DNA from 3 places in the Micromonospora sp. IBSANI012 genome. Region 1 is predicted to be linked to each of the others. Evidence: predicted binding sites of a transcription regulator. Region 1 holds the regulator's gene; each other region holds the start of a gene.

The links. Region 1 encodes HrcA, which represses chaperone genes, less so after heat shock. Its sites were predicted from a motif close to GGTTNGCACNCTCNNNNNGAGNGTGCNAACC; they were not measured.
Region 2: a site for HrcA is predicted at 5,837-5,867, ahead of groL (chaperonin GroEL). Genes of this name have one in related genera too.
Region 3: a site for HrcA is predicted at 7,816-7,846, ahead of groES (co-chaperone GroES). Genes of this name have one in related genera too.

The regions. Positions count from the first base shown of each region.
Region 1 is NZ_CP199933.1:5,168,438-5,178,960, forward strand. Features, by position in the region: gene ACTWM8_RS23805 (serine hydrolase domain-containing protein) at 1-811, opposite strand, end outside; gene ACTWM8_RS23810 (histidine triad nucleotide-binding protein) at 808-1,167, opposite strand; gene ACTWM8_RS23815 (SDR family NAD(P)-dependent oxidoreductase) at 1,214-1,975, shown strand; gene ACTWM8_RS23820 (16S rRNA (uracil(1498)-N(3))-methyltransferase) at 2,119-2,853, opposite strand; gene dnaJ (molecular chaperone DnaJ) at 2,855-3,997, opposite strand; gene hrcA (heat-inducible transcriptional repressor HrcA) at 4,074-5,096, opposite strand; gene ACTWM8_RS23835 (DUF4870 domain-containing protein) at 5,331-5,966, shown strand; gene hemW (radical SAM family heme chaperone HemW) at 6,010-7,233, opposite strand; gene ACTWM8_RS23845 (enoyl-CoA hydratase-related protein) at 7,253-8,035, shown strand; gene ACTWM8_RS23850 (hypothetical protein) at 8,133-8,996, shown strand; gene ACTWM8_RS23855 (MOSC domain-containing protein) at 9,064-9,708, opposite strand; gene ACTWM8_RS23860 (carbohydrate ABC transporter permease) at 9,829-10,523, opposite strand, start outside.
Region 2 is NZ_CP199933.1:4,328,800-4,339,322, forward strand. Features, by position in the region: gene ACTWM8_RS19980 (Acg family FMN-binding oxidoreductase) at 1-926, shown strand, start outside; gene ACTWM8_RS19985 (DUF1003 domain-containing protein) at 895-1,332, shown strand; gene ACTWM8_RS19990 (MFS transporter) at 1,683-2,978, opposite strand; gene ACTWM8_RS19995 (phosphotransferase family protein) at 3,436-4,209, opposite strand; gene ACTWM8_RS20000 (SUKH-4 family immunity protein) at 4,396-4,929, opposite strand; gene groL (chaperonin GroEL) at 5,965-7,536, shown strand; gene ACTWM8_RS20010 (BON domain-containing protein) at 7,682-8,218, opposite strand; gene ACTWM8_RS20015 (inorganic diphosphatase) at 8,233-8,745, opposite strand; gene ACTWM8_RS20020 (hypothetical protein) at 10,070-10,207, shown strand; partial or broken gene ACTWM8_RS20025 (IS6 family transposase) at 10,392-10,523, opposite strand, start outside.
Region 3 is NZ_CP199933.1:5,768,216-5,778,738, forward strand. Features, by position in the region: gene guaB (IMP dehydrogenase) at 1-1,153, opposite strand, end outside; gene ACTWM8_RS26615 (DUF5319 domain-containing protein) at 1,350-1,760, shown strand; gene ACTWM8_RS26620 (response regulator transcription factor) at 1,796-2,620, opposite strand; gene ACTWM8_RS26625 (WhiB family transcriptional regulator) at 2,875-3,258, shown strand; partial or broken gene ACTWM8_RS26630 (molybdopterin-dependent oxidoreductase) at 3,763-4,830, opposite strand; partial or broken gene ACTWM8_RS26635 (molybdopterin-binding oxidoreductase) at 5,032-5,523, opposite strand; gene groL (chaperonin GroEL) at 5,649-7,295, opposite strand; gene groES (co-chaperone GroES) at 7,366-7,680, opposite strand; gene ACTWM8_RS26650 (THUMP-like domain-containing protein) at 7,968-9,155, shown strand; gene ybaK (Cys-tRNA(Pro) deacylase) at 9,184-9,663, shown strand; gene ACTWM8_RS26660 (sugar ABC transporter substrate-binding protein) at 9,908-10,523, shown strand, end outside.

The DNA.
Region 1 (10,523 bases):
CCGCCCAGAGCGTCTCGTCGGTGGTGGTCAGCGGCCAGCGCATCTCGTCCAGCGAGGCCGGGGCGAGAACCGCGCCGGCCGGGTCCAGCGCCACCGGGTCGGCCAGGAAGGCCGCCCAGCGGGCCATGTCGGTCGCGGTGCTCCAGAGCTGGGCGGCCGGGGCGATCGCGCCGAAGTCGGTCGGCGGCTCCGGGTGTGCCTCGTCGGAGTAGGCGTCGACCAGGAACCCGGTGGCCGCCGCCGGCCCCGGCGTGACCGAGGTGGCGGCCAGGCCCAGCGGGGTCAGCACCCGTTCGGTGAGCACCTCGGCCCAGGAGCCGCCGCGCAGCTCGCCGACCAGCCGACCGAGCAGTGCCATGCCCAGGTTGGAGTAGTGGTAGCGGCGCCCGGTCGGCAGCACCCGCTCGGCCCGGGCCAGCTCGGCGACCAGCTCGTCCGCGCCGGGGGCGCGCAGCGTGTCCCAGACGTCGCCGTACGGCTCGCGTTGCAGGCCGGCGGTGTGCGACAGCAGCCGGCGTACGGTCAGCTCGCCGTGCGCGGGTAGCGCCAGGTGACGGCCGATCGGGTCGTCCAGGTCGAGCAGGCCGTCGTCGCGGCACTGCATCACCAGCACCGAGGTGAAGGTCTTGGTCACCGAGCCGATCCGGAACCGGGTGCCCGGGCCGAGGTCGGCGTCGGTGCCGGTGCCGCCGGCCTCGCAGGTCCACAGCGGCCGGTCGGCGCGGTGCAGGGCCGCCGCCAGGGCCGGCACCCGGGCCTGCGCCTGCACCCGGCGCACCATCCGGGCCAGCCGGTCGGGCCCAGCCGTCACGCGACGTTCCGGGCCAGCATCGGGCCGAGCGGCGCGCCGCCGAGCAGGTGCGCGTGCACGTGGAAGAGCTCCTGGCCGCCGTACGCGCCGGTGTTGAACATCAGCCGGAAGCCGTCCCCGAGCAGCCCCTCGTCCTCCGCCACCGCGGCCGCCGTGGCGAGCAGGTCGCCGGCGAGCTTCGGGTCGCCCTGGCCCAGCGTGGCCACGTCGGCGTAGTGCTCCTTCGGGATGACCAGCACGTGCACCGGCGCCTTCGGGGCGAGGTCCCGGAAGGCGAGGGTGGTGTCGGTTTCCCGGACGATGGTGGCCGGGATCTCCCCGGCGGCGATGCGGCAGAACAGGCAGTCGGATCCCATCGGGGCATGGTAAGGCGTGCCGAGGGCCTCGGGCATGATGTGCCGCGTGACTTCACGAGCGGTACTGGTGACGGGGGCCTCGCGCGGCATCGGCCGCGCCGTGGCGCGGGCGTTCGCGGCGGACGGGGACCGGGTGGCGATCCACCATCGGGACTCGGCCGAGCTGGCCGAGGCGCTCCGCGCCGAGCTGCCCGGCGACGGCCACGTGGTGGTCCGCGCGGACCTCACCGACCCGGCGGCGGTCAAGACCATGGTGGACGACGCCGCCGCCCGGCTCGGGGGGCTCGACGTGCTGGTCAACAACGCCGGCGTGTACGGCGAGCGGGACGCCCCGCACCCGGTCTTCGGCGCCTCGTACGAGCAGTGGCAGCGGCAGTGGCGGCGGGTGCTGGAGACCAACCTGACCGGGGCGGGCAACGTCACCTGGTGCGCAGCCCAGCACATGCGGGAACGCGGTGGCCGGGTGGTGAACGTGTCGTCGCGGGGCGCGTTCCGGGGCGAGCCGGACCAGCCCGCGTACGGCGCCAGCAAGGCCGGCCTGAACGCGCTCGGGCAGTCCCTCGCCGTCGCGCTCGCGCCGTACGGCATCGCGATCGCCACGGTCGCCCCGGGCTTCGTGGCGACCGACATGACCACGGAGCACCTGACCGGCGAGCAGGGCGACGCGATCCGGGCGCAGAGCCCGTTCGGCCGGGTGGCCCGCCCCGAGGAGATCGCCGCCGCCGTGCACTGGCTGGCCAGCCCCGAGGCGCAGTGGGCCTCCGGCACCATCGTCGACCTCAACGGCGCTTCCTACCTGCGTACCTGACGCCGGCCGGCCCTCGCCAAACGGTGGGCAAGGATCCGGCGGTGGTCGGCACGCCCGACCCGCTGATCATCGGCCCGGCCGGTCTGGACCTGCGGCCGGAGGAGGAGCCGGTGCCGGTCTTCCCCCGCCCCTGACCGAGCCGGCTACCAGCGGCCGAGGCGGGTGGCCAGCACGCTCAGCGCGGCCACCCCGGCCGTGGAGGTGCGCAGCACCGACGGACCGAGCCGCACCGGGCGGGCGCCGGCGTCGGCGAAGGCGGTCAGCTCGACCGGGGCGATGCCGCCCTCCGGGCCGACCACCAGCACGATCTCGCCCGTGTCGGGCAGCTCGGCGGTGGTCAGCCGCTCCTCGGCCTCCTCGTGCAGCACGAACGCGGCGCCGGCGCCGGCGATCCGCCGGACCACGGTCCCGGTGGACTCGTCCGGGGCGCCGGCCACCACCGGCAGCCAGGGCCGGCGGGCCTGCTTGGCCGCCTCCCGGGCGGTCGCCACCCACTTGTCCCGGGCCCGTACGCCCCGGTCGCCGCGCCACTGGGTCACCGAGCGGGACGCCGCCCAGGGCACGATCTCGTCCACCCCGACCTCGGTCATCGCCTGCACGGCCAGCTCGCCCCGGTCCCCCTTGGCGATGCCCTGCACCACCACGATCCGGGGCACCGGCGCGTCGGCGTACCCGCGGGAGGTGACGCGCAGGTCGAGGGTGCCCCGGCCGACGGTGGTGACCACGGCGGCGGCCGTGCCGCCCCGGCCGTCGGCCAGCAGCAGCTCCTCACCGACGCGCAGCCGCTGCACGGTGGCCGCGTGGTGGCCCTCCGGGCCGTTCAGGGTCAGCGTGTCGCCGGTGGGCAGCGCCTCGACCAGGAACAGCGGCGCGGACACCTCAGGCGTGCCCGTTGAAGGCGTCGCGCATCCGGGAGAAGAAGCCGCCCTGCTTGGTCAGCTCGGCGACCTCCTCGCCCCGGGTCTTGGCGAAGTCGCGCAGCATCTTCTCCTGGTCGGCGTCGAGCTTCGTCGGGGTCCGCACGTCGAGGTGGACGTAGAGGTCGCCCCGGCCGGTGCCGCGCAGGTGCGGCACGCCCCGGGCCCGCAGCCGCAGCGTGCTGCCCGGCTGGGTGCCGGCCTTGACGTCGACCGTCTCCTCGCTGTCCAGCGTCTTGATGGTCAGCCGGGTGCCGAGCGCGGCGGCGGTCATCGGCACGGTGACCCGGCAGTGCAGGTCGTCGCCCTTGCGGGAGTACACGTCGTGCGGCCGCTCGTGGATCTCCACGTAGAGGTCGCCGGCGGTGCCGCCACCCGGGCCCACCTCACCCTGCTGGGCGAGCCGGATCCGCATGCCGTCCTCGACCCCGGCGGGGATCTTGACGGTCAGCGAGCGGCGGGTGCGCACCCGGCCGTCGCCGGCGCAGGTCGGGCAGGGGTGCGGGATGGTGGTGCCGTACCCCTGGCAGACGGTGCAGGGGCGGGCGGAGACCACCTGGCCGAGAAAGGTGCGCTGCACCGACTGCACCTCGCCCCGGCCGCCGCACGCCTCGCAGGTGGCCAGGTGGGTGCCGGCGGCGGTGCCGGCGCCGGCGCAGGTGGTGCAGAGCACCGCGGTGTCGACCGTGATCGGCGCCTCGACGCCGAACGCGGTCTCGTGCAGGTCCAGCTCCAGCCGCAGGATCGCGTCGGCGCCCGGCCGGGTACGCGGCCGCGGCCCCCGGGCGCCGCCCGCGGCGCCGCCGAAGAACGCGTCCATGATGTCCTGGAAGCCGACGAACGGGCCCGCGCCGCCGGGGCCGCCCGGCCCCGCGCCGCCGCCACCCGGGGCGAGCGGGTCGCCACCCAGGTCGACGATCTGCCGTTTCCGGTCGTCCGAGAGGACCTCGTACGCGGCGTTGATGTCCTTGAACTTCTCCTGAGCCTCCGGGTCCGGATTGACGTCCGGGTGGAACTGCCGCGCCAGCTTGCGGTAGGCGCGCTTGATCTCGTCGTCGGAGGCTTCCCGGCTCACGCCGAGAATGCCGTAGTAGTCCCTGGCCACTGCGTTCGGTGTCCTCATGTTCGTCTCGCGTTGCGCCGGTCGTCGGCCGGAGCCGGGTGCCGGCCCCTGCCCTGGATCAGTTCTGGGCCAGCAGCTCGCCCACGTAGCGTGCCACGGCCCTCACCGTGGCGATGGTGCCGGGGTAGTCCATCCGGGTGGGCCCGAGCACGCCCAGACCGCCGACGATGGTCGCGCCCGGGCCGTACCCGGTGCTGACCACCGAGGCGGCCCGCAGGTTGTCGATCTCGTTCTCGTCGCCGATGAGCACCCGGGTGGTGCTCGGCTCGGCCTCCCCGATGAGCTTGAGCAGCACGACCTCCTCCTCGAGGGCTTCGAGGATCGGGCGCAGCGAGCCCTGGAAGTCGAGCAGGCCGCCCCGGGTGAGGTTCGCGGTGCCGGCGAGCGCGATGCGCTCCTCGTGCCGTTCGACCAGGGTCTCCAGCAGCACGGTGGAGAGCGTGGTCATCGCCCCGCGCAGGTGCGGCGCGGACTCGTCGACCAGCGCCTGGACCAGCGGCGGGGTCTCCGACAGCCGGCTGCCGACCAACTTCTCGTTGACCAGCCGGCGCAGGTCGGTGACGTGGTCGGCGGGGATCGGCGCGGGCAGCTCCACCAGCCGCTGCTCGACCCGGCCGGTGTCGGCGATCATGACCAGCATCAGCCGGGTGGTGGAGATCGGCACCAGCTCCAGGTGGCGCACCGAGGAGCGGGCCAGCGACGGGTACTGCACCACGGCGACCTGCCGGGTCAGCTGGGCCAGCAGCCGCACGGTGCGGTGCACCACGTCGTCCAGGTCGACCGCGCCGACCAGGAAGCGCTCGATCGCCCGGCGCTCGGCCGGGCTCAGCGGCTTGACCCGGGAGAGCCGGTCGACGAAAAGGCGGTAGCCACGGTCGGTGGGCACCCGGCCGGCACTGGTGTGCGGCTGCCGGATGTAGCCCTCCTCCTCCAGCACGGCCATGTCGTTGCGCACCGTGGCCGGCGAGACGCCGAGCTGGTGCCGCTCCACCAGGGCCTTGCTGCCGACCGGCTCCTGCGTGGCGACGTAGTCCTCGACGATCGCGCGCAGCACGGCGAGCTTGCGGTCGTCGAGACCCATCTCCCCACCTCCTGACGCACGTCGGCCCGGGGCGGCTGAGGCGCCCCGGGCGAGCGCACTGGCACTCGACTGTAGCGAGTGCCAGTCTACGTCGGCGTCCCCGCTGACGCGATGATCAGCGACGGACCACGGGTGCGCCCCGCCGCCCGAACGGCGCGCCAGGGCCGATCATCCGGACATCCGGGGCGGTGTCGCTCTGGTGAGGGCTTGCCGGCAACCCCTACCGTGACGTCCATGACTGAACCACCTCGCCCTCCCGGAGCGGGGGACCCCGGCGACCGCCCGGACCCGACCGCCCCGTCCGGCTCGTCGTACGAGCCGCCCACCGCACCACTGTCCGGGGCGCCCGGGGCGGGCGGCTATCCCCCGCCCGGTGGCTATCCGCCACCCACCGGTGACCAACCGCCGTCGGGCGGCTACCCACCGCCGGGCGGTTACTCCGCGCCGGGCGTCGGCTATCCGACCGCCGGCGGGTACGGCGCTCCCGGCGGCGGGTACGGCGCCCCGGGCGCCGGCTACGCCACCGACGACGACAAGACCTGGTCGCTGATCGCGCACTTCGGCGGCCCGGTCGGCGTGATCGTCGGCGGCAGCCTGCTCGGCTGGGTGGCGCCGCTGATCGCACTCTCCGCCAAGGGCCAGCAGTCCCCGACCGTGCGGGCGCACGCCACGGCCTCGCTGAACTTCCAGATCACCTGGGCGATCGCCAACATCATCGGCTTCGTCCTGGCCATCGTCACCTGCGGGGTGCTCTTCTTCATCCCGATCCTGACCGCTCTGGTGCCGATCATCTTCGGCATCATCGGCGGGGTGAAGGCCACCGAGGGCGTCGTCTACCGCTACCCAGCGAGCTACGCCTTCAAGAAGTGACCGGTCCCGGCCGGCCCACCCGGGCCGGCCGGGCCGCACGGGATCAGGGCAGCAGGTCGCGGACCACGGCGTCGGCCAGCAGCCGCCCGCGCAGGGTGAGCACCGCCCGCCCCGCCGCGTGCCCCGCCGGGTCCAGCAGGCCGTCGGCCAGCGCCCGCTCGGCAGCCGCCCGACCCGCCGGGTCGAGGGCGTCCAGCGGCAGGCCGGAGGCGAGCCGCAGCCGGAGCATGACGTCCTCCATGTGCGCCTCGCCGGCGGTCAGCACCTCCCGGGCCAGGCCCGGCGACTCCCCGGCGGCCAGGCGCTTCGCGTACGCCGTGGGGTGCTTGACGTTCCACCAGCGCACCCCGCCGACGTGGCTGTGCGCCCCCGGGCCGAGGCCCCACCAGTCCGCGCCGGTCCAGTAGAGCAGGTTGTGCCGGCACCGGGCCGCCTCCGAGCGGGCCCAGTTGGAGACCTCGTACCAGGAGAAGCCGGCCGCGCCGAGGGCGGCCTCCGCGGCCAGGTACCGGTCCGCCGCCACGTCGTCCGACGGGTACGGCAGCTCGCCGCGCCGCATCCGGGCGGCGAGCCGGGTGCCGTCCTCCACGATCAGGGCGTACGCGCTGACGTGGTCCACCCCGGCGGCGACCACCTGGTCGAGGCTGGCGGCGAAGTCCGCCGCGCTCTCCCCCGGCGTGCCGTAGATCAGGTCCAGGTTGACGTGCTCGAACCCGGCGTCGCGGGCCTCCAGTGCGGCGGCGACCGCCCGGCCGGCGCTGTGCCGGCGATCGAGGATCGCCAGCACCCCGGGCGCCGCGGACTGCATGCCCAAAGAGATCCGGGTGTAGCCGGCCGCGCGCAGGGTGCGCAACGACTGCGGGGTGACCGACTCGGGGTTGGCCTCGGTGGTCACCTCGGCGTCGGCGGCCAGCCCCCAGGTGCGGTCGATGCCGTCCAGGATGCGGGCCAGGTCGTCGGCGGGGAGCAGGGTCGGCGTGCCACCGCCGACGAAGACGGTGTCCACCCGGGGCGGCGGGGTGTCGCCGAGGACCCGGGCGGCCAGCGCCAGCTCGGCCGGCACGGTGTCGGCGTACGACTCCCGGTCGGCGCCGCCGCCGAGCTCGGCCGCCGTGTAGGTGTTGAAGTCGCAGTAGCCGCAGCGGCTGGCACAGAACGGCACGTGGACGTACACGCCGAAGCCGCGCGCGCCGACCGCGCGCAGGGCGGTGGCGGGCAGCGACCCGTCGACGGGGACGGTCTCGCCTTCTGGAAGGACGCCGGGCATGGCCACTAGTGTGCCCGGCATGACCTCTCCCGACCGCCTCGTGCGGGCCGCCACCGCCCGCGGGGTGACCACCCTCACCCTGGACAGCCCGCACAACCGCAACGCGCTCTCCACGCCGCTGATGACCGAGCTGCTGGCCGGGGTCGCCGCGGCGGTCGCCGACGACGCCGTCCGGGTGATCGTGCTGGACCACACCGGGCCGGTCTTCTGCTCGGGCGCGGACCTGAAGGAGACGGCCGCCGCGTACGCCAGCGGGAGCGTGCCGGCCGGGATGCTCGGCGACGTGCTGGCGGCGGTCTGGGAGTGCCCGAAGCCGGTGCTGGCGAAGGTGGCCGGGCCGGCGCGGGCCGGCGGGCTGGGCCTGATCGCGGCGGCCGACCTGGCGGTCTGCGCCGAGGAGGCGACGTTCGCCTTCACCGAGGTGCGGATCGGGGTGATCCCGGCGGTCATCTCCGCCACGGTGCTGCCCCGGCTGCACCCGCGCGCGGCGGCCGAGCTGTATCTGACCGGGGACACCTTCGACGGTCGGCGGGCCGCCGAGATCGGCCTGGTGACCGCGGCGGTGCCGGCGGACGGGCTCGACGCGGCGGTGGAGCGCTACTGCGCTTCGCTGGTGCGCGGCGCGCCGGGGGCGCTGGCCGGGGCGAAGGGCCTGCTGCGCCGCCCGGCCCCCACCGACCTGCGCGGCGAGATCGCCGAGCTGTCCGCCCTCTCCACCGGCTACTTCCTCTCCGAGGAGGGCCGCGAGGGTGTGCTCGCCTTCCGCGAGAAGAGGAACGCCGCCTGGGTGCCGGTGGATTAGGCGCGTTTCCTTCCTTTGCTCCCGAAAATGTGAACCGGTCGGCCGACCCGGCTCGCCTTTTCGGGCACGTACGCTGGGGATGACCGTGAAACAGGAGGTGCGGGTGCGAAGTCGGGCAATTGTCGCAGTCGGTGTCGTGTTCGCGGTCGTCGCTCTTCTCGGGGTCTGGGTCGTCGTCCGTCAGCTCGGCGGCGAGCTCCGGCTCCCCGTGGCCAGCCGTACCTGCACCGTCCAGGCCGACGGCACGGTGCTGCTCGACGCCGACCAGATGGCGAACGCGGCGACCATCGCGGCGATCGGCATCCAGCGGCAGATGCCCGAGCGGGCGGTGGTGGTCGCGCTGGCCACCGCGTACCAGGAGTCGGGCCTGCGCAACCTCTCCGGCGGCGACCGGGACTCGATCGGCCTGTTCCAGCAGCGGCCGAGCCAGGGCTGGGGCACCCCGCAGCAGATCCGCGACCAGCGGTACGCGGCCAACCGCTTCTACGCCGCGCTGAAGAAGGTGCGCGGCTGGGAGGAGATGCGGGTCACCGACGCGGCCCAGGCGGTCCAGCGGTCGGCTTTCCCGACGGCGTACCAGAAGTGGGCGGACGAGTCCGAGGTGCTGACCCGGGCCCTGCTCGGCGAGGCGACCGGCGCGGTGGCCTGCACGGTGAGCCGCACGCCGGTCATGCGGGGCGAGGCGGCCGCGGCGGCGCTGACCCGCGGCCTGACCCTGGACTGGGGGCTGCCGGGCACCGGCACGGTGGCCGCCCTGACCGGGCTCACCGTGCCCGCCGCCGACCGTCGCGACGGCTGGCGGTACGCCCACTGGCTGGTGTCGCACGCGCCCGACCACGGGGTGAAGCGGGTCCGCTTCGCCGGCCTGGAGTGGACCGCCGAGGACGGCACCTGGGCCAAGGTCTCCGACGGCCGCCCGGCCGACGGCCAGGTGCTGGCGGAGGTCTTCGCCGAGGGGTGACCCCGGCACCTCGCGGCCCGGCCAGGACGCCGGCCCAACGGTGTGGCCCGCCCGAGGCCCCACCGGGTCAGGGGCGGCTGCCGGCCACCCGGCGACGGACCTTCTCCATGACCGACTCCGGCAGCTCCGCGGCGTCCAGCAGCCGGGGCAGCAGCTCCGGTTCGAGGTTCATCGCCCGGAACACCTCGCCGATGGTGACCCCGTGCGCGGGCCGGTCCACCAGCTCGACCGGGTCGCCCGCGCCGACCTCGCCCTCGCGCAGCACCCGCAGGTACGCCCCGGGCGCCGCCCGCACCGTGAACCGCTTGATCAGGTCGGGTACGCCCCAGAACCCGGCGAAGGTGGTGCAGGGGGTGCGCGGCTTGGTCACCTGGAGCACGGCCGAGCCGATGGCCCACAGCTCGCCGATGACCGCCCCGGTCACGTCCACCGCCGAGGTGGTCAGGTTCTCGCCGAACCCGCCGGGCGGGACGGTGCGCCCCAGCTCCGCCGACCACCACTCGGCGTCCTCCCCCGCGTACGCGTAGACCGCCTGGTCGGGGCCGCCGTGGTGGGCCCGCTCGCCGATGAAGTCCCCGGCCACCCCGTCGGCGCGCAGCAGCACCGGGACGTCGACCGGTCGCTTGTCGATGCCGGTGCGGCCGCTCGCGTCGCCCGCCCACTCCGCCTCGGTCACCACGCCGAGGTTCGCCGCCGCCAGCCTGCCCGTCATGGCGCAGAGCCTAGCCGTGGACGCCCGGTCCGGGGCACCCGCCGATCCGCCGTCGGCTCAGCCCTTGACGGCGCCGGTCGACCCTCGACGAGCGCGGGGCTAAGCCCTTGACCGCGCTGCTCAGCCCTTGACGGCGCCGGCGACCAGCCCGGAGACCATCCGGCGCTGCACCAGCAGGAAGAAGACGACCACCGGCAGGGTGAACAGCGTCGAGGCGGCCATCACGGACCCCCACGCGGTGTCGTCCCGGCCGAAGAAGAAGGTCATCGCCACCGGCAGGGTGTACTTGTCCTGGTCGTTGACGAAGGTCAACGCGAAGATCAGCTCGTTCCAGGCGGTGATGAAGGAGAAGATGCTGGTCGCGACCAGGCCCGGTGCCACCAGCGGGAAGAGGATCCGGCGGAAGATCTGGGCCCGGCTGGCCCCGTCGATCGCCGCGGCCTCCTCCAGCTCCTTGGGCACCGCGGCCACGAAGCCGCGCAGCATCCAGACCGCGAACGGCAGCGAGAAGCCGAGGTAGGTTAGGATCAGGCTGGGCAGGGTGTTGTAGAGACCGAGCCGCTGGATCATCAGGAACAGCGGGATGACCAGCGCCTCCAGCGGGATCATCTGCACCACCAGCAGCATGATCAGGAAGCTGGTCCGGAGCGTGAACCGAAACCGGGCCACCGCGGTGGCCGCGAGCAGCGCGACCAGGCCACTGAGCAGCACCGTGCTCACCGCCACCAGGGCGCTGTTGAGGAAGAAGTCGGCGAACGTCACGCCCGGGATCAGGTTGCCGGTGAGGATCTCCCGGTAGTGCTCCAGGGTCGGTT
Region 2 (10,523 bases), 840 kb from region 1:
TCACCGACCCCGACGCCCGGCTCGCGACGCTGAGCTGCGGGGCCGCCCTGCAGCACGCCCGGATCGCCCTGGCGGCCCAGGGCTGGCGCGCCATCGTGACCCGGATCCCCGACCCCACCGAACCCGAGCATCTCGCGCAGCTACGCGTCGTCGGGCGGGCGCCGGTCGAACTGCAGGCCGTCCGCCGTACGCACACGATCCGGCTACGGCACACCGATCGCCGCCCGGTGACCGGACCGCCGGTCGGGTCCGACGACCTGCGCGCCATTGCCGACGCGGTACAGGCCGAAGGCGCCTGGCTGCACATTCTGCGACCAGACCAGGTGATGGACCTCGCCGCCGCAGCCGGTCACGCCCAACAGACGGAGACCGCCGATCCGGCGTGGCAGGCGGAGCTGGCGTACTGGACCGGTGGCACCCGACCAGCGGGCGTCGGTGTTCCCGACGACACGATTCCCCTCCGTGCTCCGCAGACGACCGTGCCCGGCCGCGACTTCGGCCACCACGGCGACCTGTCCGTGAGCACCGGGCACGACCGCAATGCCGGGTACGGGGTGCTCTACGGTCCCAACGACCAGCCAGTGGACTGGCTGCGCGCGGGCGAAGCCCTGTCGTCGGCCTGGCTCACCGCGGTCGAACTGGGGGTGTCCGTCCTGCCGCTCAGCGCCACCGTCGAGGTGGCCAGCACCCGCCAGACCGTGCGGCGGCTGGTGGCCGACCTCGGCCATCCGTACCTGGTGGTGCGTCTGGGGATGCTCGACAGCGACAACGCCGGGCCGCCGCACGCGCCGCGACTGCCCGCCCGACAGAGCATCGACCGGCTGCGGCCGAAGGCACTCAGTCCCGGCCCAGCCGCGGGCGACAGCTCCTCCACCCCGAAGGGTCGCGGCCGACATGACCCCACATCACCACCGACACCCCGCTAACCAGTACCGGCACGATCACCGCACCTCCGGACAACGCCTGGCCGACTCGGTCACCTCGGTGTTCGGGTCCTGGCGGTTCATCATCGTCCAGACCGCCGTCGTCGCGGTCTGGCTAGCCATCAACGTCGTCGCCGTGCTGTACCGCTGGGATCCCTACCCGTTCATCCTGCTCAACCTGCTCTTCTCCACTCAGGCCGCCTACGCCGCCCCACTGATCCTGCTCAGCCAGAACCGCCAGGCCGACACCGACCGGGTCAAGGCCGAACACGACTACCAGGTCAACCAGCTCGCTCTGCAATACCTCATCGTCTGGCATCGCGACGCCCACGGCGCGGACTGCGACTGCGTACGGCGGGCCGAGCCGATCGTCGAGGGGATGCTGACCGCGTTGGCCCGCGAACTGTGACGCGGGTCCGTCTCGGCACGAAGGTCGGCGGGATCGACCGTCGGACTCTCCCGGGCCGGCGGCGGCGAGAGCAGAGAGGTGGGCGAGCGGGCTTCGCGGCGGTCGCCACTCGAGGAACATCGCCGTGGCGTCGTCCTGGAGTTCGTCGCCCTGGTGCGCCATGACGGCGCGCACCAGGAATAGGGCCCAGTTCCACGTGGACACGTGGAACCTCCATCGAAAGGACACGGGCCTACGTCACACTGCGTGGTGCCACAGTATGCGCAAGAGTGAGCCGCAGTACATGGCGGCGGCTGATCCTGCTCTTCGAACTGAGGGTGCGGCTGGCACCGAGGAAGTCCACCGCCGGGTCAGGCGTGGGCGGCTGGTTCGGTGGACTTCGTGGTAGGGCCGTCGCTCGGTCCGCCGTCGGCTGGCTCGGTCTGCGCTGCGTCGGCGGCGCGGGCGGGGGCTACCGCCTGCAGCCGGCGGACGTCCCGGCTGGCCAGCATGCCGAGGACCGAGAGCACCACCAATGTCGCCAGGATCAGCAGCGTGTCGTGGGTGCCGATCGCCGCGGCGACCGGTCCGACCGCGATCTGGCCGAGTGGGATGGCGACCCATGACCCCAACATGTCGTAGGAGTAGACGCGGGCCAGTCGATCGGCCGGGATGTGCTGCGCGATCGACGTGTCCCAGACCACCGCGAACTGTTCGACGGCGATGCCGACCGCCACTCCGGCCGACAACAGCACGACGATGGTGGGCGCCAGGGCCAGCCCCAACAGCAGGAACGACTCGGCCAACATGCAGGCCACCCCGAGCAGCAGCAGCCGGCGCACCCGGATCCGCAGGGCGATCAAGCCGCCGACGACCATTCCGGCGGTTTCCGCCGCCAACACCACGCCCCAGGCGCTACGGCCGATCGTCTCGTCCGCGACGGCCGGGCCGAGCACGTTCACGCCGCCGGCGAGGGCCGCGTTGAGGATCATGAAGCCGAGCACCACCACCCAGACCCAGGTCCGTGCGGTGAATTCCGTCCAGCCCTCCCGGAGGTCGGCGACGATGCTCGTGCGGGTGCTCGTCGCCTGCGGTGCAGCGATCCGGACTCCGGTGAACGCGACAGCCGCGATAGCGAAGGTGAGTGCGTCGACGGCGAGGCCCCAGCCGGGCCCGACGGCGGCCACCAAGAGGCCACCGAGCGCAGCACCACCGATCATGCCCGCGTTGATGCCGAGCCGGATGAGCGCGTTGGCCGGCTGGATCAGCTCCGGCGGCACGGTCTGCGGTGTCGCGGCGGCTGAGGCTGGCTGGGACAGGGCGCTCACGATGCCGTTGGCCGCACCGAGCGCCAGCAGCAGCGGGATCGTCGCCGTGCCAGTGAGCACCAGGGCGGCCACCGCCGCCTGCGTCAGCGAGCCCAGCACATTGGAGCCGACCAGCACCAGCCGGCGCGGAATCCGGTCGGCCACCACCCCGCCGAAGAGGACGAACAGCACGGTCATCAGCGATCTCGCGCCGACCACCAGGCCCAGGTCGCGCACCGAGCCGGTCAGATCGAGTACGGCGAAGGCCAGCGCGATGGGAGCGACACCGTTGCCCAGCATGTTGACCAGCCGGCCAGCAGCCAGGTATCGGAACGCGCCATACCTCAGCGGAGCCAGCACCGAATCCTCCATCCGGAACAGGACAACGATCAACGTGGAGCAGTTCGAGGTCACCGAGCCCTTCGGCCCGCCCTCGGCTGAGGTGTCCGAGCCCGCAGGGTCGAACGCGGCGGTGGCCCGCGCGCGGGTGGTGCAAGGGACACCCGTAATGATCGGCTGTCGGTGCCCTTCGATCGAGCCGATCTCCCAAGAGCAGAAAGGGCGGTGCGGCAGACGACCACGGATGGGCTGCCGAACCGAGCCCGTGGATACCCGATGACGTCAAGCGCACCACATTCGACCGAGATGCCACGGTCGCTCACCGCGGTGCAGGCGCCATGCCTGCGGCTACTCATGATCGACGCCATCTGCTGGGCGTCGGCGGCCGACTTCGGCACACTCATCTCGGCATGATCGGACGGCACCGCAACACGCGCAGATCGCGCACGGCACTCGTGGCAGGCGGGCTCGTGCGGCCTCACATCCGGGGTTTCAGCACGTCGACCTCGCAGCCTCGCGCGGCCGGGTCGAAGCCGTGTTCTACCAGCCAGCGGATCGCCAGCAGGCTTCGCAATGACCACCACGCGCGGATGACGTCGAGGTCGACGTCGGTGCCGTAGCCGGCGAGGACGTCGCCGAGGTGCTCCTCGTGTCCGAGCGTCAAGATGGCGAGGTCGTACAGGGCATCGCCCTGGCCCGCCTCGGACCAGTCGAGAACGCCGGTGATCTCGTCGTCGTCGACGAACACATGGGCGGTCTGCAGGTCGCCGTGCATGAACACCGGAGTCCACGGCCGAAGCGCAGCCTCGGCAACCCGGCGGTTGCGCGTGACCAGGTCAGCGGGAAGGACGCCGTTCGTGACGAGCCACTCGCATTCGCCGTCGAGGCGCGATGCCAACTCGTCGAGGCGGCGACCGGGCCAGGGCGGCAACGGCGCGTCGTGCAGCATCCGTGCGGCGGCACCGGCCGCGGCCCACGCCGCCGGCGACGCGGTCGACGGCTCGCCGAGGCGGCCGAGCGCCGTCCCGGGGAGGGCGGCGAGCGCGAGCACGGGCGGCTTGCGCCACAGGATCTCCGGATTAGGGACCGGCGCCATGGCCATCGCCTCGACCTCGACATCGGTGCCGGTCTGATCAGCGTCGATCTTCAGGAACACGTCGTCGACGCGCAGGGTCGCGCGCTCGTGGTGGGCGACGACGACCTCGACCTCTTCCACGTCGGCCAGTGTCGCGGAGATGACCACCGACGTCACCGGTTTATTGCGTGCGACTGCGCGGTCGACTGCGTCCCGCTGCCCGGTCGCCTGCCCGACTCGCTCACATCGGCACGAGCGCGCACCCCGCCCACCGATCAGTCTGCCGAAGCGACGTACGGAGCGTGGTGATCGCCGGCGCACTGCAGTGCACGACAGACAGGCAGAAGAGGATGTCTGCATCGATCAGTAAAGCCACCGGTCGAGCACTGCGGGCCAGAAGTGGGTTGCATGGTCGCCGTCCCCGAACGCGGGCGGGTCAAGGGCCCTGATCCGCTCCAACAGGTCGGCGAGCTCCGCGAGCGCTTCCTCTTCGGCCTGTCCGTCTTCGTCCCAGCGGCCGATGACGGTTGAGCTGGTCAGCCAGCTACCAACCATGTGCAGCGAACACAGCCAGTGGGTGATCGTTGAGTTGACGAACCAGGTGCTGCCGTCCGACGACCATGTCTGCACCTCACCGGTCCCCGGCGCGGCACCGTACACCCAGTCCAGGTCGTCGGAGTTCGCCAACCGGTACATCGTCGGCTCTGCGTGGAATGACACCGCACTCACGAGGTCATCGATCAGCGGTACGCCACAGGAGACCAGCGCGGCCTTCTGCGGCTCGGGAAGCCACCACGTCGCCACGTCCAGCTCGGTAGCACGCATCACCCGCCCAGTACCAGCCCAGGCCGTGACCGCTTCGAACGCGGGAGGCAACGGAAGATCATCAACGGGCACGCCAATGAGGGTAGTCCGGGCAAGGTTCCAAGCACCCCAGTGTTCATGTACCGGCCAGGCATCCGATCATCGGCAGTTGAGGACATCGCTGGCTGACCAGCGATAACCCGAGAAGGTAGACGCCTTCGGGCACGCCGAAGAGGTCACCGAGCAGGAAGCCCAGGTCAGCCTGGCGCCGCTGAGATTGATCTTCGAGAGAGACAGACGCCCGCAGAGACGCACACCTATGACGCGGCCGCATCGCTGGCGCGTCCCAGCCATCGACCCGGCACCTGAAGTTGCTCACCACTGAGGCTCCGGGCGGGTGAACACTTCGGTCTTCTCTGGGAGGTCACACCGCCCCGTCCGTCCGCATCACCGCACGTCGGAGCGCTCGGCGCTGCCTGGCTCCATTGAGCACTCCGGGCGCGGTGACCACTTCGCCAAGCTGCACCCAATCTGCTCCCAGATGCAAGGCCAGGCCGTCCAGCGGCTCCTTACCGCCCTAACCTGCGCATACTCCCCGAGCAGGCGACATGGACAGCCGTCGACTGCTGTGCAATACGGCTGAGCACTCTGGTGTGAACCGGGACGCTGCACCGCCTCTGACCAGCCAAAACGTGGAACCGCAGGTCGGGGCCAGTGCCGTTCAGAGCAGTTCAACGCTGTTGAGTGCAGTTGCGGGCCGTTCAGTGCGACCTGCTGCTCCCAATCTGCTCCCCCGTGCCGGCAGATCTACCCGGTTGGCGTTCGGGATCACCGCTGCCTGGGCGCCCAAGTCAGGGCAGATCGGGGTATGTCTCGTCGATGGCGGCCGGGGCGGCGACGGCCCGCATCGTGTCGGAGTGGTCGACCGGGTGCTGGGGTCCGACCACGGGAGGATGATCTTCGCGTTCCTTGCACTCTCAGGCGGCGAGTGCTAGACCGTAGTTAGCACTCGCCCCTTGCGAGTGCCAGCCGAATGGGATGAGCCCTCTGGTGGGGCGTACACGTACGTCATCGCAGGTCGGTCCGATCAGTGCTGCACGTCAGCACGACGAGTAGAGGACGACGCAGATGGCCAAGTTGATCGCATTCGGTGAAGACGCCCGTCGCGGCCTCGAACGTGGCATGAACATCCTCGCCGACACGGTGAAGGTGACGCTGGGCCCGAAGGGCCGCAACGTCGTGCTGGCCAGCAGCTGGGGCGCGCCCACCATCACCAACGACGGTGTCAGCATCGCCAAGGAGATCGAACTCGACGACCCCTACGAGAAGCTCGGTGCCGAGCTGGTCAAGGAAGTCGCCAAGAAAACCGACGACGTGGCCGGCGACGGCACCACGACGGCGACCGTCCTGGCCCAGGCCCTGGTACGGGAGGGGCTGCGCAACGTCGCCGCGGGCGCGAACCCGATCGCGCTCAAGCGCGGCATCGAGCAGGCCGTGGCCGCGGTGACCGAGGCGCTACGTAACCAGGCCCAGGACGTCGAGACCAGAGCGCAGATCGCGGCCACCGCGTCCATCTCCGCCGCCGACGCAAGCGTCGGTGAACTCATCGCCGAGGCGATGGACAAGGTCGGCAAGGAAGGCGTCATCACCGTCGAGGAGAGCAACACCTTCGGCCTGGAGCTGGAGCTCACCGAGGGCATGCGCTTCGACAAGGGCTACATCTCGCCCTACTTCGTCACCGACACGGAACGGATGGAAGCCGTTCTCGACGACCCGTACCTCCTCATCGTCGAGAACAAGATCTCGAACCTGACCGACCTGCTCCCGATCCTGGAGAAGGTCATGCAGGCGGGCAAGCCGCTGGCCATCGTCGCCGAGGACGTCGAGGCCGAGGCTCTCGCAACCCTGATCGTCAACAAGGTCCGTGGCACCTTCGCGTCGCTGGCTGTCAAGGCACCCGGCTTCGGTGACCGTCGCAAGGCCATGCTGGCCGACCTTGCCGTCCTCACCAATGGTCAGGTCGTCAGCGACACCGTAGGTCTCACGCTGGAAAACGTCACCCTCGACATGCTCGGCCGAACCCGCAAGGTGGTCGCCACCTTGGACGAGACCACCATTGTCGACGGTGCCGGTGACGTGGAGCAGATCGCCGGCCGGGTCGCCCAGCTCCGCGCCGAGATCGACAACAGTGACTCCGACTACGACCGGGAGAAGCTGCAGGAGCGGCTGGCCAAGCTGGCCGGCGGCATCGCGGTGATCAAGGTCGGCGCGGCCACCGAGGTGGAGCTCAAGGAGCGCAAGCACCGCATCGAGGACGCCGTCCGCAACGCCAAGGCCGCCATCGAAGAGGGCCTACTCCCCGGCGGCGGCGTGGCCTTGGCCAACGCCGCGGTCACGGCCTTCGACAAGCTCGACCTTGCCGGTGACGAGGCCACCGGCGCGAACATCGTGCGGGTCGCGTTGACCGCGCCGCTCAAGCAGATCGCCAGCAACGCCGGCCTTGAGGGCGCCGTGGTGGCAGAGAAGGTCAACTCACTTCCCGCCGGCCACGGCCTCGATGCTGCCACCGGCGAGTACGTCGACATGATCAAAGCGGGTATCGTCGAACCGGCCAAGGTGACCCGTTCCGCGCTGCAGAACGCCGCGTCGATCGCCGCGCTGTTCCTGACCACCGAGGTACTCATCGCCGACAAGCCATAGACGCCCGGCGTCGGCTTGCCGGGCAGCGACGACCTTCGGGGCTGTCACAGACCGGGGCCGGCCAGTGCGGCTGCGTGCCGCACTCGCCGGCCCCGTCAAGGGATTGAGCTGTCGTGCCGTCAGGGACGGCAGGGTGGATCTGGAATCAGGCGGCGACGGTGAGATGGTTCTTGACGCTGGTCACGCCGGAACCTGACCACGACACCTTCTCGGCCTGACGGCGTTCGGCCCACGATCGCACGGACCCGCGCAGCGTCACCTCCGCGCCGTTGACATCAGCCTTGATCTGGTGGGAGTCGAGCTGGGCGTTGCGCAGGATCGCCCCGTCGATCGCGGCTTTCAGATCATCGGACGCTGGAGTGGTCGCGATCAGCCTGATGGTGTTGGCGACCGCGGTGACGCCCTTGAAGTACATGACCGCGCGTGCCGCGGCCTCCCGCTGGTACTGCCAGTTGACAGTGCCGGACAGGGTGACCACGTGATCGCGGACCCCTGCCTTGACCGTGTCGGAGGGTACGTCGACCGCCCAGCTGAGCATCTGGTTCGCCGCCTCGGCGATGTCGCTGTCCTTGGCGCCGGACACGCCCGGGTCGCGGACCACGATGTCGTCGGTGACGGCCTGGACGCCGGCTACTCGCATGGCCGCCCGTTTCGCCGTATGCCGCTCGGGCAGGCTGCCCACGTCGCCGGAGAGTGTCACCACGCCGCCGTTTGCGCAGAGGTCGGCTGGCGGGCGCGTTCCTGTGAGCGTCTGATCTCCGCCTCAGATTCGGTCCGGCCTGCCCAGATCCCGCGTTCGACGTCGACGCTTTTGCCCGGCTCCAGGTCCTTGTACACGTCGAAGAAGTGTTGGATCTCCAGCTTGTGGAAGTGTTCCAGATCCGTGATGTCGCCCAGGTGCGCGAGGCGAGGGTCAGCCGTGGGCACGCACAGCACCTTTGGGTCGGGCCCCTTCTCGTCCCGCATCCGGAACATGCCGATGGCCCGGCATCGGATGAGGCAGCCGGGAAAGGTCGGTTCCTGTACCAGCACCAGCGCGTCGAGGGGGTCGGTGTCTTCGCCGAGGGTGTTTTCGATGAAGCCGTAGTCGGCCGGGTACTGAGTCGCGGTGAACAGGGTGCGGTTTAGCCGGATCCGGCCGGTCTGGCGATCCATCTCGTACTTGTTGCGGGTTCCCTTGGGGATCTCGATGGTGACGTCGAACTCCATGCGGCTGCTCCGCCCTTCGGACCTTCAGTCGGTGACCGGCTATCGGCCTGGTCGGTGATGAACACGCCGATCTCGCTGCCGTGCGAGTGTCGAACACCGACAACAACGCGGCGGGCCAGTAGCTGTAACGGCTGGTTCGGCGGGCGAACGCAGGCACCTCGAGAGTGTTCCGCCGCGGTTGGGGCCCGCCGGCCTCCGACCGACGCGGGACCGCTGTGGTAGGTCAGTTCGCCCCGGAGCGAGTGATCAACAGAGGTAGGTGCAGGGCGAGGACCAAGAGCAGTCCCCGGATGCGGCCGGCGCGGCGGCGTATGACGCGCCGGACCCGTTCGCGGTGCATTCGCGCGGTGGGGCCTTCGCGGGGCGCGACGGGCCTGGTCCGGTCCGACACCCGGTCTGCCTCGTCCGCTGAGGCCCGGTGCTTGCGGGCCGACGATGCCGGGTTGGATAGATGTGTGCCCTGTCGAACGCGGCGTGTCCGGTATGCGAGGGACGAGACATCAGCGGGCGTTGCGGCCACGACCCCCAATTGACTTCCTCCACCGCCATGAATGGCGGGGATTCCCTCCGCGCTGCGCGCGGAACGCGCAACGCCCGGGTGGGTTCCTGCTTCACCGCGATCAGCCGGAGCGTGCTCCGGTCTTACGTCCGCTCCACAGGCGTTTTCCGTCTCCGCATGCCCTGCGGCGACGTCTGGTGCGGCGGGCTCCAGCTTGGTTATCGCTGGAGCCCGCCCAGATTTTACCACGGTCAATGACACGCTCGAGGCCTGGCGGCCCCTCCCGTGCGGGCCTTCACCCCCGCCCTCAAGGTCGGAGCACTGGCCCGCATCTTGGTAGCACCAAGCGCGCCAGGCCGAACAAGCGTACGATCGAGTTATCCCGGAATCGACGACATCCCATTCCTGAGGTGCCAGCCACACCGGCCCTACCCCAGGGGATGTCATGTCCGTCAATCGCACCCGAAACGCACCGGCAGACCCGGCCACCACAGCGCCGCCGCGGGCCCCAGCAGGCCCCACCCAGCCAGGCGCCCCCCACCCTGGCGAGCGCCGCCTGGATCAGCCGCGCGAACAGCCTGCCCGGGACGTGTGGAAGACCGACGGGGGCAGCCTGGCTGCCATGATTCCGACCGCGCGGCGGAACCGGGCCCCGATCCTGGGCGCGTGGATCGGAACAGTGATGACAGCAATGAGGGAAGCAGCCACCCGTGTCAGCGTCGGGCGCCGGTTTGCCGCGCACCCATCCCCGCCCTCACCCGACTCCGGCGAACGCCCCGCCGCCGGCACGAAGATCCACGATAGGAAGGAACCAGCATGACACCCATGGTCGACCGCATCCGCACATTCCTGCACAACCCGCAAGGACAACGGCTCACCCGCCAAGCGCGTGAGCAGCTCAACAAGCCCGACAACCAGCAGCGGCTGCGGAAGCTTGCGCAACGACTCCGGCGACGCGGGTGACTCCCGGCGAGCCCGTCAGATAGCCAGAGCCACCATGACACGTCGTCGGCGTCGCCAGTGACGTCAGCAGCGGGACCAGGGCGCGCCGCCGTCCTGGTCCCGGCCTGCGGGGCCTCCAGGACAAGGAACGGCGCCGTTGCGTTGTGGAACCGGTGGACGGGTTGAACCTGGGCAGGGTCCGCGGTCAGATTGCTTGGGCGACTTCGGTGAACGCAGCGGCGACCCGCGTTGTCGGCGGGGCGTCGACCGCGAGTTCGTAGTGGCCGCGTCGAACGTTCTGCATGAAGGCATGTCCGGCGATGATCACCTGTGCTGT
Region 3 (10,523 bases), 600 kb from region 1:
TCACCGTGTCGGCGCCGGCGACCAGCGCCTTGGCGATGTCCCCGGAGTACTGGATGCCGCCGTCGCCGATCACCGGCACACCGGCCGGGCGGGCGGCCCGCGCGGCCTCCATGATCGCGGTGATCTGCGGTACGCCCACCCCGGCGACGATCCGGGTGGTGCAGATCGCGCCCGGGCCGACCCCCACCTTGACGCCGTCGGCGCCCGCGTCGACCAGCGCCTTCGCCCCGGCGTACGTGGCGATGTTGCCGCCGACGATGTCGATGCCGACGTCCTTCTTGAGCTGGCGGACCATGTCCAGCACCGCCCGCTGGTGACCGTGCGCGGTGTCCACGATGATCACGTCGACGCCGGCGTCCACCAGCGTCCGGGCCCGCTTGTACGCGTCGTCGCCCACGCCGACCGCCGCGGCGACCCGGAGCCGGCCCGCCTCGTCCTTGGTGGCGTTCGGGTACTGCTCGCTCTTGGTGAAGTCCTTGACGGTGATCAGCCCGCGCAGCCGGCCCGAGTCGTCCACGATCGGCAGCTTCTCCACCTTGTGCCGGCGGAGCAGGTCGAGGGCCTCGTCCTTGCTCACCCCGACCGAAGCGGTGATCAGCGGGGGGCGGGTCATGATCTCGTGGACCGGGGTCTCCGGCGCGGAGACGAACCGCATGTCCCGGTTGGTGACGATGCCGACCAGCTGCCCGTCGCCGTCGACCACCGGCACGCCGGAGATGCGGTAGCGGCCGCAGAGCTCGTCGACCTCGCGGAGGGTGTCGTCCGGGCTGGCGGTCACCGGGTTGGTGATCATGCCGGACTCGGAGCGCTTGACCAGGTCGACCTGGAGCGCCTGGTCCTCCAGCGAGAGGTTGCGGTGCAGCACCCCGATGCCGCCCTGGCGGGCCATCGCGATCGCCATCCGCGCCTCGGTGACCGTGTCCATCGCGCTGGACAGCAGCGGCACGGTCAGCTCGATGTTGCGGGTGAGCCGGGTGCGGGTGTTGACCCGGCTGGGCACCACGTCCGACTCGCCCGGCTGGAGCAGCACGTCGTCGAAGGTCAGACCGAGCGGCACCACCCGCGCCGAGCCGGCCGGCAGCTCCGGCAGGTGACCACCCGGCTCGCCGTTGCCGACGCCGCCGGGAAGATCAGTGCTGGGCGAATTCTCCACGATTGCTCTCCTGAGCTGCTCGGACGGGCTTCAGCGAGGTGGCGCGCGCGGGCACCGGCGCACGCCGAGGTGACGGCGCGTCGTTTCATCGTACCCATTGAGCTGGGCCGGCCCCGGCGGTGCCGGCGCGGGTCGGCGAGGCCACCGGGGTGGCCGGGGGGACGCGTTCGGGGAGTGTTGGGACTACGGTGAGGGGGTGCACGACGAGCCCATCGACCCGTTCAACGGCGACCCGGCCGATCCGGCTGCTGGCCTGCACGATCCGCGTGAGGACGACCCGCTCGACCCGCTGACGGAGGTCGAGCGCCAGGACGTCCTGGAGGACCTGGCCGACCTGGAGATCTACCAGGCCCTGCTGTCGCCGATCGGGGTGCGCGGGCTGGTGATCGAGTGCGAGGACTGCCGCGAGCCGCACTACTTCGACTGGGACCTGCTCCGGGGCAACCTGCGTCACCTGCTCAGCTCCGGCCGGCCGCGGGTGCACGAGCCGGCGTACGACCCCGACCCCGACCACTACGTCACCTGGGACTACGCCCGTGGCTACGCCGACGGGGTGCACGACACGCTGACCGAGGCGGCCGAGGAGGAGACCCCCTCCGACGACTGAGCCCGGACGACCGGGCCCGACCGCGGGCGGCCGGCTCAGGCGACCAGGCCGGCGCGGAAACCGGCGGCCACCGCGTGCGCGCGGTCCCGGGCGCCGAGCTTGCGGAACAGCCGTCGGGCGTGCGTCTTGACGGTGTCCTCCGAGACGAACAGCTCCCGCCCGATCTCGGCGTTGCTCTTCCCCTCCGCCATCCCGAGCAGCACCTGGAGTTCCCGCTCGGTCAACCCCACGGCGCCGCGCCCGCTGCGCGCGCCGGGCGCGCCCCGCCGGCCGGTGGGCGCGGGCGCTTCCGGCTCGGCGGCGGCCTCCGGCTCGGCCTCGTCGTCGCCGCGCTGCACCGGCACCACCGACGGTCCCCCGGGCCCCTCGGCCGGTCCGGCGGACCAGCCCGGGCCCGGCTTGCCCGGGGTACGCCCGGCCGAGGGCCGGGGCGGCGCGCCGACCGCGGCGGTGTCCCGGGCCGGGTCGGTGACCCGGTTCCGGGCCGTCCGGCCGGGGGCGGAGAGCAGCAGCAGCGCCTTGGCCACCGCGCTGGTCAAATCGTGGTCGGTGCCCTGGATCAGGCCCCGGGCCCCGGCGTTGATCGTCGCCGCGGCGGCCTCGGACTCCTCCGCGCCGAGCAGCAGCACGGCGGCCTGCGGCGCGCGGGCAAGCACCCGGCGGACGAAGCCGGCACTGTCGGGTCGGGTGAGGGCGGTGTCGGCGAGCACGACGTCGACGGGGCGCTCGGCCAGCCGCAGCATCACCTCGGGGTCGGAGACGGCGGTCCGCACGACCGCGGCCAGGCCGAGCCGGGCGGCGGCCGAGGTCAACTGCTGCGCGGCGAGCGGTGTCCGGACGCAGACGAGAACGGTACGCACGGTGGTCTCCTCTCCGCAGAGAGCAGACCATGGCCGGCTGGGCCGGGGTGGAGGTTCCCGGCAATCCTCCGAACTTTTCCGACATCCAGGGCATATGCCGCGACTTGTCCGAGGTTTTCGATCACAGAAGTGTGAGTCGGGGAAAGGTCGGGTACCGAGACGCCAGGCCGGAAACGGTGCGCCTGCGCGGACCGCCGCCCGGACACCGGATGCGAACGAGACCTCCGCGGTGCCGCGCGGGAGGAGGGGTGCTGATGTCGAACGTACGTAGACTGCCCGGACCCATCGTCGACCTGTGGGACTGGCAGCGGCTCGGTGCCTGCCGAGGCCGCGACAGCGCGCAGTTCTTCCACCCCGACGGCGAGCGCGGCTCCTCACGGCTGCGCCGCGAGTCCGGCGCCAAGGCCGTCTGCCGGGCCTGCCCGGTCCGCGCCGAGTGCGCCGCCCACGCGCTGTCCGTCCGCGAGCCGTACGGCGTCTGGGGCGGCTTCAGCGAGTCCGAGCGGCTGCGGCTGCTCGCGCTGGGCTGGGAGGACCTGGCCGACCGTCGGCAGATCCGGGTCGACATCGCCCGGCTGGAGGCCCGCCTGGGCCGCCCCCACAAGTCCGCCGTGCCGGACCAGCGCAAGGTCGCCTGACCCGGCCGAGAGACCCCGACCGACGCCGCGCTCCGCAACCGGAGCGCGGCGTCGGCGCGTTCCCGGCCTGGGAACCTGGGCCGGGCGGCCAGGTCCAATCTGGTCCCGGTCTGCCGGGGTCCCGTCGTTCGGGTCCCGGTCTGGTCCGGTCCCGGTCTGGTCCGGTCCGGTTCCTGCCTGGCCGGGCAGGTAGGTCGGAGACGCTACGGATCTGATGACGTGAACGGATCAGCCCTGCCTGCCGCGGGGCGGTCGCCTTAGGGGGTGCCGAGCCGCGCCCGGTCCGGCCGCCGGGGCGACTCCGATTGCGGCGTGTCGCGGTGTCGCAGCCGTCGGACACCGCGACACACCGGAAACGGCGACCCGGGGACCTGGGACCGGGCGCCAGCGGGCGCGCCGGCGGCGCAGCCGCGGCCCTCAACCGGGGCCACCGCCAGGCCGGAATCTCTGGCGCCGGGCGCCGAACCGGTCAGGACCGGCGCACCTGGGGTGGCCCGGTCGGGGTCAGCGGACGGTGACCTTGACCGTGTGCCAGCCGGTGGCGCCGTCCGGCTCGACCGGCTGCTCCCGACCGGTCTGCGTCTCGCCGGTGGCATCGGTCGCCCGCACCTGGAGGGTGTGCTCGCCCGGGGTGGCGTCCCAGCGCCAGGACCACTGCACCCAGGTGTCCACCGACACCGTCGGGGCGAGCGTCGCCTCCCGCCACGGGCCGCCGTCGACGCGTACCTCGACGCGGCTGATCCCCCGGTGCTGGGCCCAGGCCACCCCGGCCACCATGACCGGGCCGGTGGTGAGCCGGTTGCGCGGGCGGGGCGTGTCGATCCGGGACTGCGTCTTGACCGGCCCCTGCGCCGACCAGCCCCGCGGCACCCAGTACGCGTCGAAGTCGGCGAAGCTGGTCAGCTCCAGCTCGGTCACCCACTTGCACGCCGAGACGTAGCCGTACAGGCCGGGCACCACCATCCGGACCGGGAAGCCGTGCTCGACCGGCAACGGCTCGCCGTTCATCCCGACCGCCAGCAGGGCGTCCCGCCCGTCCCGCAGCACGGCCGTCGGGGTGCCACAGGTCCAGCCATCGACCGAACGCCCCACCACCTGGTCCGCGCCCTCCTCCGGGTCCGCCTCGTCCAGCAGCTCCTTGAGGGGTACGCCCAACCACCGGGCGTTGCCGATCAGGTCCCCGCCCACCTCGTTGGAGACGCAGGCCAGGGTCACGTACCGCTCCACCATCGGCCGGGCGAGCAGGTCGGCGAAGCTCAGCTCGATCGGGTTGCGCACCCGCCCGTGGATCCGCAGCCGCCAGGTCTCCGGGTCGACCTGCGGCACCACCAGGGCGGTGTCGATCCGGTAGAACCCGGCGTTCGAGGTGACGTACGGGGCGAGCTGCGCCAGCGACAGGTCGGCGCCGGCCGGGACGACCGGGGCCGCCGCCGACGGGGTGGGCAGCGCGACCGCCCGGCGGGCCGCCGAGACGCCCCGGCGACCGGCGAGCCAGTGCCCGCCCAGCCCGGCCACGGCGGCCCCGCCGGCCAGCACGCCCACCCCGCGCAGGAACCGGCGCCGCGACTCCGGGTCGGTGCTCTCCAACGGCTCCCGCCCGGCCGGCGGACCAGTCACCGAAGCCGGGCCGCCCATCGCGCCCGCGTCGACCGGCACAGGACCGGCCGTGTCCGCATCGACCGACCCAGAGCTGCCGGCGTGCGGACCGGCCGGCGCAGAGCCGGCGGTCTCCGCGCCGGCCGACGCAGGGCCGGGGGTCTCCGGGTCGGGCGCGGCCGGCGGCGTCGACGGGCCGGGCAGGGGTTTCGGCGGGGTCCAGGGCCACGGGTCGACCTCCAGCGGGCCGGCGAGGAAGGCCCAGAGCACCAACCCGCCCAGCCCCGCCCCGACCAGCGAGGGCAGCGCGTCGGCGGCGTCCGCGCCGGCCCGGGTGAGGGCGGCGGCCACGCCGAGGGCGGCGAAGGCCGCGATGCCGGCCAGGCCGATCCACAGCCGGCGGACCGCCAGCAGCCCGAGCAGCGCGGCGAACGCGGCGAGCAGCAGCGCCGTCCCGACCAGCAGGGCGATCTTGTCGTACGTGCCGAACAGGGTGATGGCGAACTGCTTCAACGGCTCGGGTACGACGTCCACGACCAGCCCGCCGACCGCGATCAGCGGGGCGGACCGGGGGCCGGTGAGGACCGCGACCGGCTCGGCGACACCGATGGCCACGGCGGCGGCCGTGATCCCGGCGAGCGCGGCGAGGCCGCGGGGCGTGGTGCTCATCGGACCAGTGTTGTCGATCAACCGGACCGACCGCCAACCACGTCAGCGTTCCGTAATCCCCCGCAGACGCGTCAGGGCGCACCGTCTCCGAAGACGGTGCGCCCTGAGTCGGCGTACGCCGTGGGTCAGAAACCCGGGCCGTGCTGGTGGCCGTGACCGTGGCCGTGGCCGTGCCCACCGGCGGCGGCCGGCTCGGCCTTCTCCGGCTTCTCCACCACGAGGCTCTCGGTGGTGAGCAGCAGGCCGGCGATCGAGGCGGCGTTGGTGACCGCGTTGCGGGTCACCTTCACCGGGTCGATGATGCCGGACTTCACCAGGTCGACGTACTGGCCGGTGGCGGCGTCGAGGCCGTTGCCCCACTCCTTGCCGGCGACCTTCTGCACCACCACGTAGCCGTCGTGACCGGCGTTCTGGGCGATCCAGCGCAGCGGCTCGACCAGCGCCTTGCGGACGATCGAGACGCCGGTCTTCTCGTCACCGGTCAGGCCCAGGTCGTCGGCGAGCACCGGCAGGATCTGCGCCAGGGCGGCACCACCACCGGGCACCGTGCCCTCCTCGACGGCGGCCTTGGTCGCGGCGATGGCGTCCTCGATGCGGTGCTTGCGCTCCTTCATCTCGACCTCGGTCGCCGCGCCCACCTTGATGACCGCGATGCCGCCGGAGAGCTTCGCCAGCCGCTCGGCCAGCTTCTCCCGGTCCCACTCGGAGTCCGAGGCCTCGATCTCCTTGCGGATCTGCGCGACCCGGTCGGCGACCTCGGAGGACTGGCCGCCACCGTCGACGACGGTGGTGTTCTCCTTGTCGACCACGACGCGCCGGGCGGTGCCGAGCACCTCCAGGCCGACCTGGTCGAGCTTGTAGCCCAGCTCCGGGGCGACCAGCTCGGCACCGGTCAGGATCGCCATGTCCTGGAGCATCGCCTTGCGGCGGTCGCCGAAGCCGGGGGCCTTCACCGCGCAGACCTTGAGGGTCTTGCGGATCGAGTTGACCACCAGGGTCGACAGCGCCTGGCCCTCGACGTCCTCGGCGATGATCAGCAGCGGCTTGTTGTTCTGGAGGACCTTCTCCAGCAGCGGCAGCAGCTCCTCGATCGCCGAGATCTTCTGCGTGGTGATCAGGATGTACGGGTCCTCCAGGACCGACTCCTGCGACTCCACGTCGGTGACGAAGTTCGGCGAGATGAAGCCCTTGTCGAACTGCAGACCCTCGGTCACCTCCAGCTCGGTGGTGAGCGCGGAGCCCTCCTCGACGGTGATGACACCGTCGCGGCCGACCTTCTCCATCGCCTCGGCGATCAGCTCGCCGATGGTGGCGTCCTGCGCGGAGATGGTCGCGACGTTCGCGACCGCCTCCTTGCTGGAGACCTCGACGGCCCGCTCGAGCAGCGCCTCGGAGACCTTGGCCGCCGCCGCGTCGATGCCCCGCTTGAGACCGGACGGGTTGGCCCCGGCGGTCACGTTGCGCAGGCCCTCGCGGACCATGGCCTGGGCCAGCACGGTCGCGGTGGTGGTCCCGTCGCCGGCGACGTCGTTGGTCTTGGTCGCCACCTCCTTGACCAGCTGCGCGCCGAGGTTCTCGTAGGGGTTGGTGAGCTCGATCTCCTTGGCGATGGTCACGCCGTCGTTGGTGATCGTGGGCGCACCGAATTTCTTGTCCAGGACGACGTTGCGCCCGCGCGGGCCGAGGGTGACCTTGACCGTGTCCGCGAGGGCGTTGACACCGTGCTCGAGCAGGTGCCGGGCGTCGTCCGAGAAGCTCAGGATCTTCGCCATGAATGTCCCTTCGAAGCGCCGTTGCCCCGGCCCGGCGAGCCGGACCGGGGCAACGACACTGATCGGTTGCTTACTTCTCGATGACCGCGAGGACGTCGCGGGCGGAGAGCACCAGGTACTCCTCGCCGGCGTACTTGACCTCGGTGCCGCCGTACTTCGAGTAGATGACGGTGTCGCCGACGTTCACGTCAACCGGGATCCGGTTGCCCTTGTCGTCGATGCGGCCCGGGCCGACAGCGAGGACGGTGCCCTCCTGCGGCTTCTCCTTGGCGGTGTCGGGGATCACGATGCCCGACGCCGTGGTGGTCTCAGCCTCGTTCGCCTGGACCAGGATCCGGTCCTCGAGCGGCTTGATCGCAACCTTGGTCGCGGTAGTCACGGGCATACCCTCCTGGGGTACTGGTTTCGTTGCCGGTCGACCGGGGCCGACCAGCGTCAATCTGCCACATGCCACCGGGCGGGGCCGTCGTCGCGGGTGCCGGTCCGCCTGGCGTTCAGCGCCCGCGCCGGATGGCCCGGGAGCTGGCACCCTCAGGGTGAGAGTGCTAATCGCAGGTTATTCCTCGGCTAGCACTCCGTCAAGGAGAGTGCCAGCGCGTCGCGTCCGCACGGCCACGATCGACGCGGCAGGGGCCGGTCGGACGGCGCGGGGCGGGTCGGGAGAATGGGCGCGTGGACATCGACCAGCTCGCCGCGCTGCGTACCCCCGAGGGGTCGGCCGCGCTCGCCGCGGCGGCCGAGCTGGCCGGCGGCGACCCGCTGGCCTCGGCCGCCGCGCTGCGCGCCGCCGGGGTGCCGGCCGGGCTGGCCGCGTCCGCGCTGACCCAGGCCGAGCTGCGCCGCCGGGCGGTGGGCAAGTTCGGGCCGGAGGCCGTCGGGATGTTCCTCACCCGGGCCGGGCTGGAGCAGGCCACCCGCCGGCCGGTCGCGGACCGGCGCGCCGCGCGGCTGCGCGCCGCCGGCGTGCGCACCCTCGCCGACCTCGGGTGCGGCCTCGGCGCCGACGCGCTCGCCGCCGCCCGCGCCGGCATCCGGGTGTACGGGGTGGAGGCCGACCCGGTGACCGCCATGATGGCCGCCGCGAACGCCGAGGCGGCCGGGCTGGCCGAGGAGTTCACCGTGGAGTGCGGCGACGCGACGGCGTTCGACGTGACCCGGGTGGACGGGGTGTTCTGCGACCCGGCACGACGCCGGGCGGGCACCGGCCGGCGGATCTTCGACCCGAACGCCTACTCCCCACCCTGGGACTTCGTCATCCGGCTGGCTGAGCGGGTGCCGTACACGGTGGTGAAGGTGGCCCCCGGCATCGACCACGCGCTGATCCCGGCGGGCGCCGAGGCGGAGTGGGTGAGCGCGGACGGCGACCTGGTCGAGGCGGCGCTCTGGTGCGGCCGGCTCGCCGAGGTGCCCCGGCGGGCCACCGTGCTGCGCGGCGACGTCGCGCACCGGCTCACCGGCTCGGGCGCGGCGGAGGCGGCCGTCGGCCCGACCCGCCGCTTCCTGTACGACCCGGACCCGGCCGTGGTCCGCGCGCACCTGGTCGCCGAGCTGGCCGACACCCTCGGCGCGACGATCGCCGACCCGAGCATCGCCTACCTGTACGCGGACAACCCGACCGCCACCCCGTTCGCCCGCTGCCTGGAGGTCACCGACGTGCTGCCGTTCTCGCTCAAGCGGCTGCGCGCGCTGCTGCGGGAGCGCCGGGTGGGCCGGGTGGAGATCCTCAAGCGCGGCTCGGCGCTGGAGCCGGAGAAGCTGCGCCGCGACCTCAGGCTGGCCGGCGACGCGGCGGCGAGCCTGGTGCTGACCCGGGTCGCCGGGGCGCCGACCGTGCTGCTCTGCCGGCCCGTCGCGAGCTGACGTCCGGCGTCCGGTTAGCGTGACCGGCATGGCGGGACAGGGCACTCCGGCGACGGCGCTGCTGGCGAAGCGGAAGATCCGGCACAGCACCCACCCGTACGACGTCTCCCCCGACGCGCCCAACTACGGCGCGCTGGTCGCCGAGGCGCTCGGGGTGCCGCCGGAGCGGGTGTTCAAGTCGCTGGTCACCGAGGTGGACGGGGCGCTGACGGTGGCCGTCGTCCCGGTCACCGGCGAACTGGACCTCAAGGCGCTGGCCGCGGCCGTCGGCGGCAAGCGGGCGACGATGGCTGACCGGGCGGCCGCCGAGCGGGCCACCGGTTACGTCCGGGGTGGGATCAGCCCGCTCGGCCAGCGCAGGCGGCTGCCCACGGTGCTGGACTCCTCGGCGCTGACGTACGACACCATCTACGTCTCGGCCGGCCGTCGCGGCCTCCAGCTCCAACTGGCCGCGGCCGATCTGGTCGCGCTGACCGACGCCACCACCGCCCCGCTCGCCGCCCACTGATCAGTTCCGGCTGCCGGAAAAGAAATCGGCACCGGTGTGGAAACGATTCTCCACACCGAAACTCGTCTAACGGCAAGAGCGGATCGGACTCGCGGAGATCGCGCCTTTTCCCGCGTTACGGGATCGTTACGGCGGTCCGCCAAACTCGTGAGCTGGCAGTCTTGCGTCGCCGACACGGGTGGCAATACGTTGCCGCTCACAACAAACCAGCCTGCCACCACCCACCCCGAAAGGACCCGTGCAGATGCGCAAGGGCCTCCTCGCACTCACCGTCGTCGGCGTGCTGGCCGCCAACGGCGTGGCCGGTTGCGGCGACCAGCTCACCAGCGGCAGCGCGGCCGGTGGCGCCAGGAAACCGAAGATTGGCGTGATCCTGCCCGACAGCAAGTCCTCCGCCCGGTGGGAGGGCGCGGACCGCAGGTTCCTCGAGGAGGCGTTCGACGCCGCCGGAATCGACTCCGACATCCAGAACGCGCAGGGTGACAAGAGCCAGTTCTCCAACATCGCAGAGCAGATGATCACAAATGGGGCGACGGTCCTGATGATCGTCAATCTCGATTCCGGCACCGGCAAGGCCGTGCTGGAGAAGGCGCGGTCGCAGGGCATCGCCACCATCGACTACGACCGGCTCACCCTCGGCGGCTCGGCGCAGTACTACGTCAGCTTCGACAACGAGGCGGTGGGCAAGCTCCAGGGCCAGGGCCTGGCCAGGTGCCTGACCGAGAAGGGCGCCCGGAAGCCGGTCGTCGCCTTCCTCAACGGTTCACCGACTGACAACAACGCCACCCTGTTCAAGAGCGGCTACGACTCGATCCTCAAGCCGAAGTTCGACGCCGAGGAGTTCCGCAAGGGCCCGGACC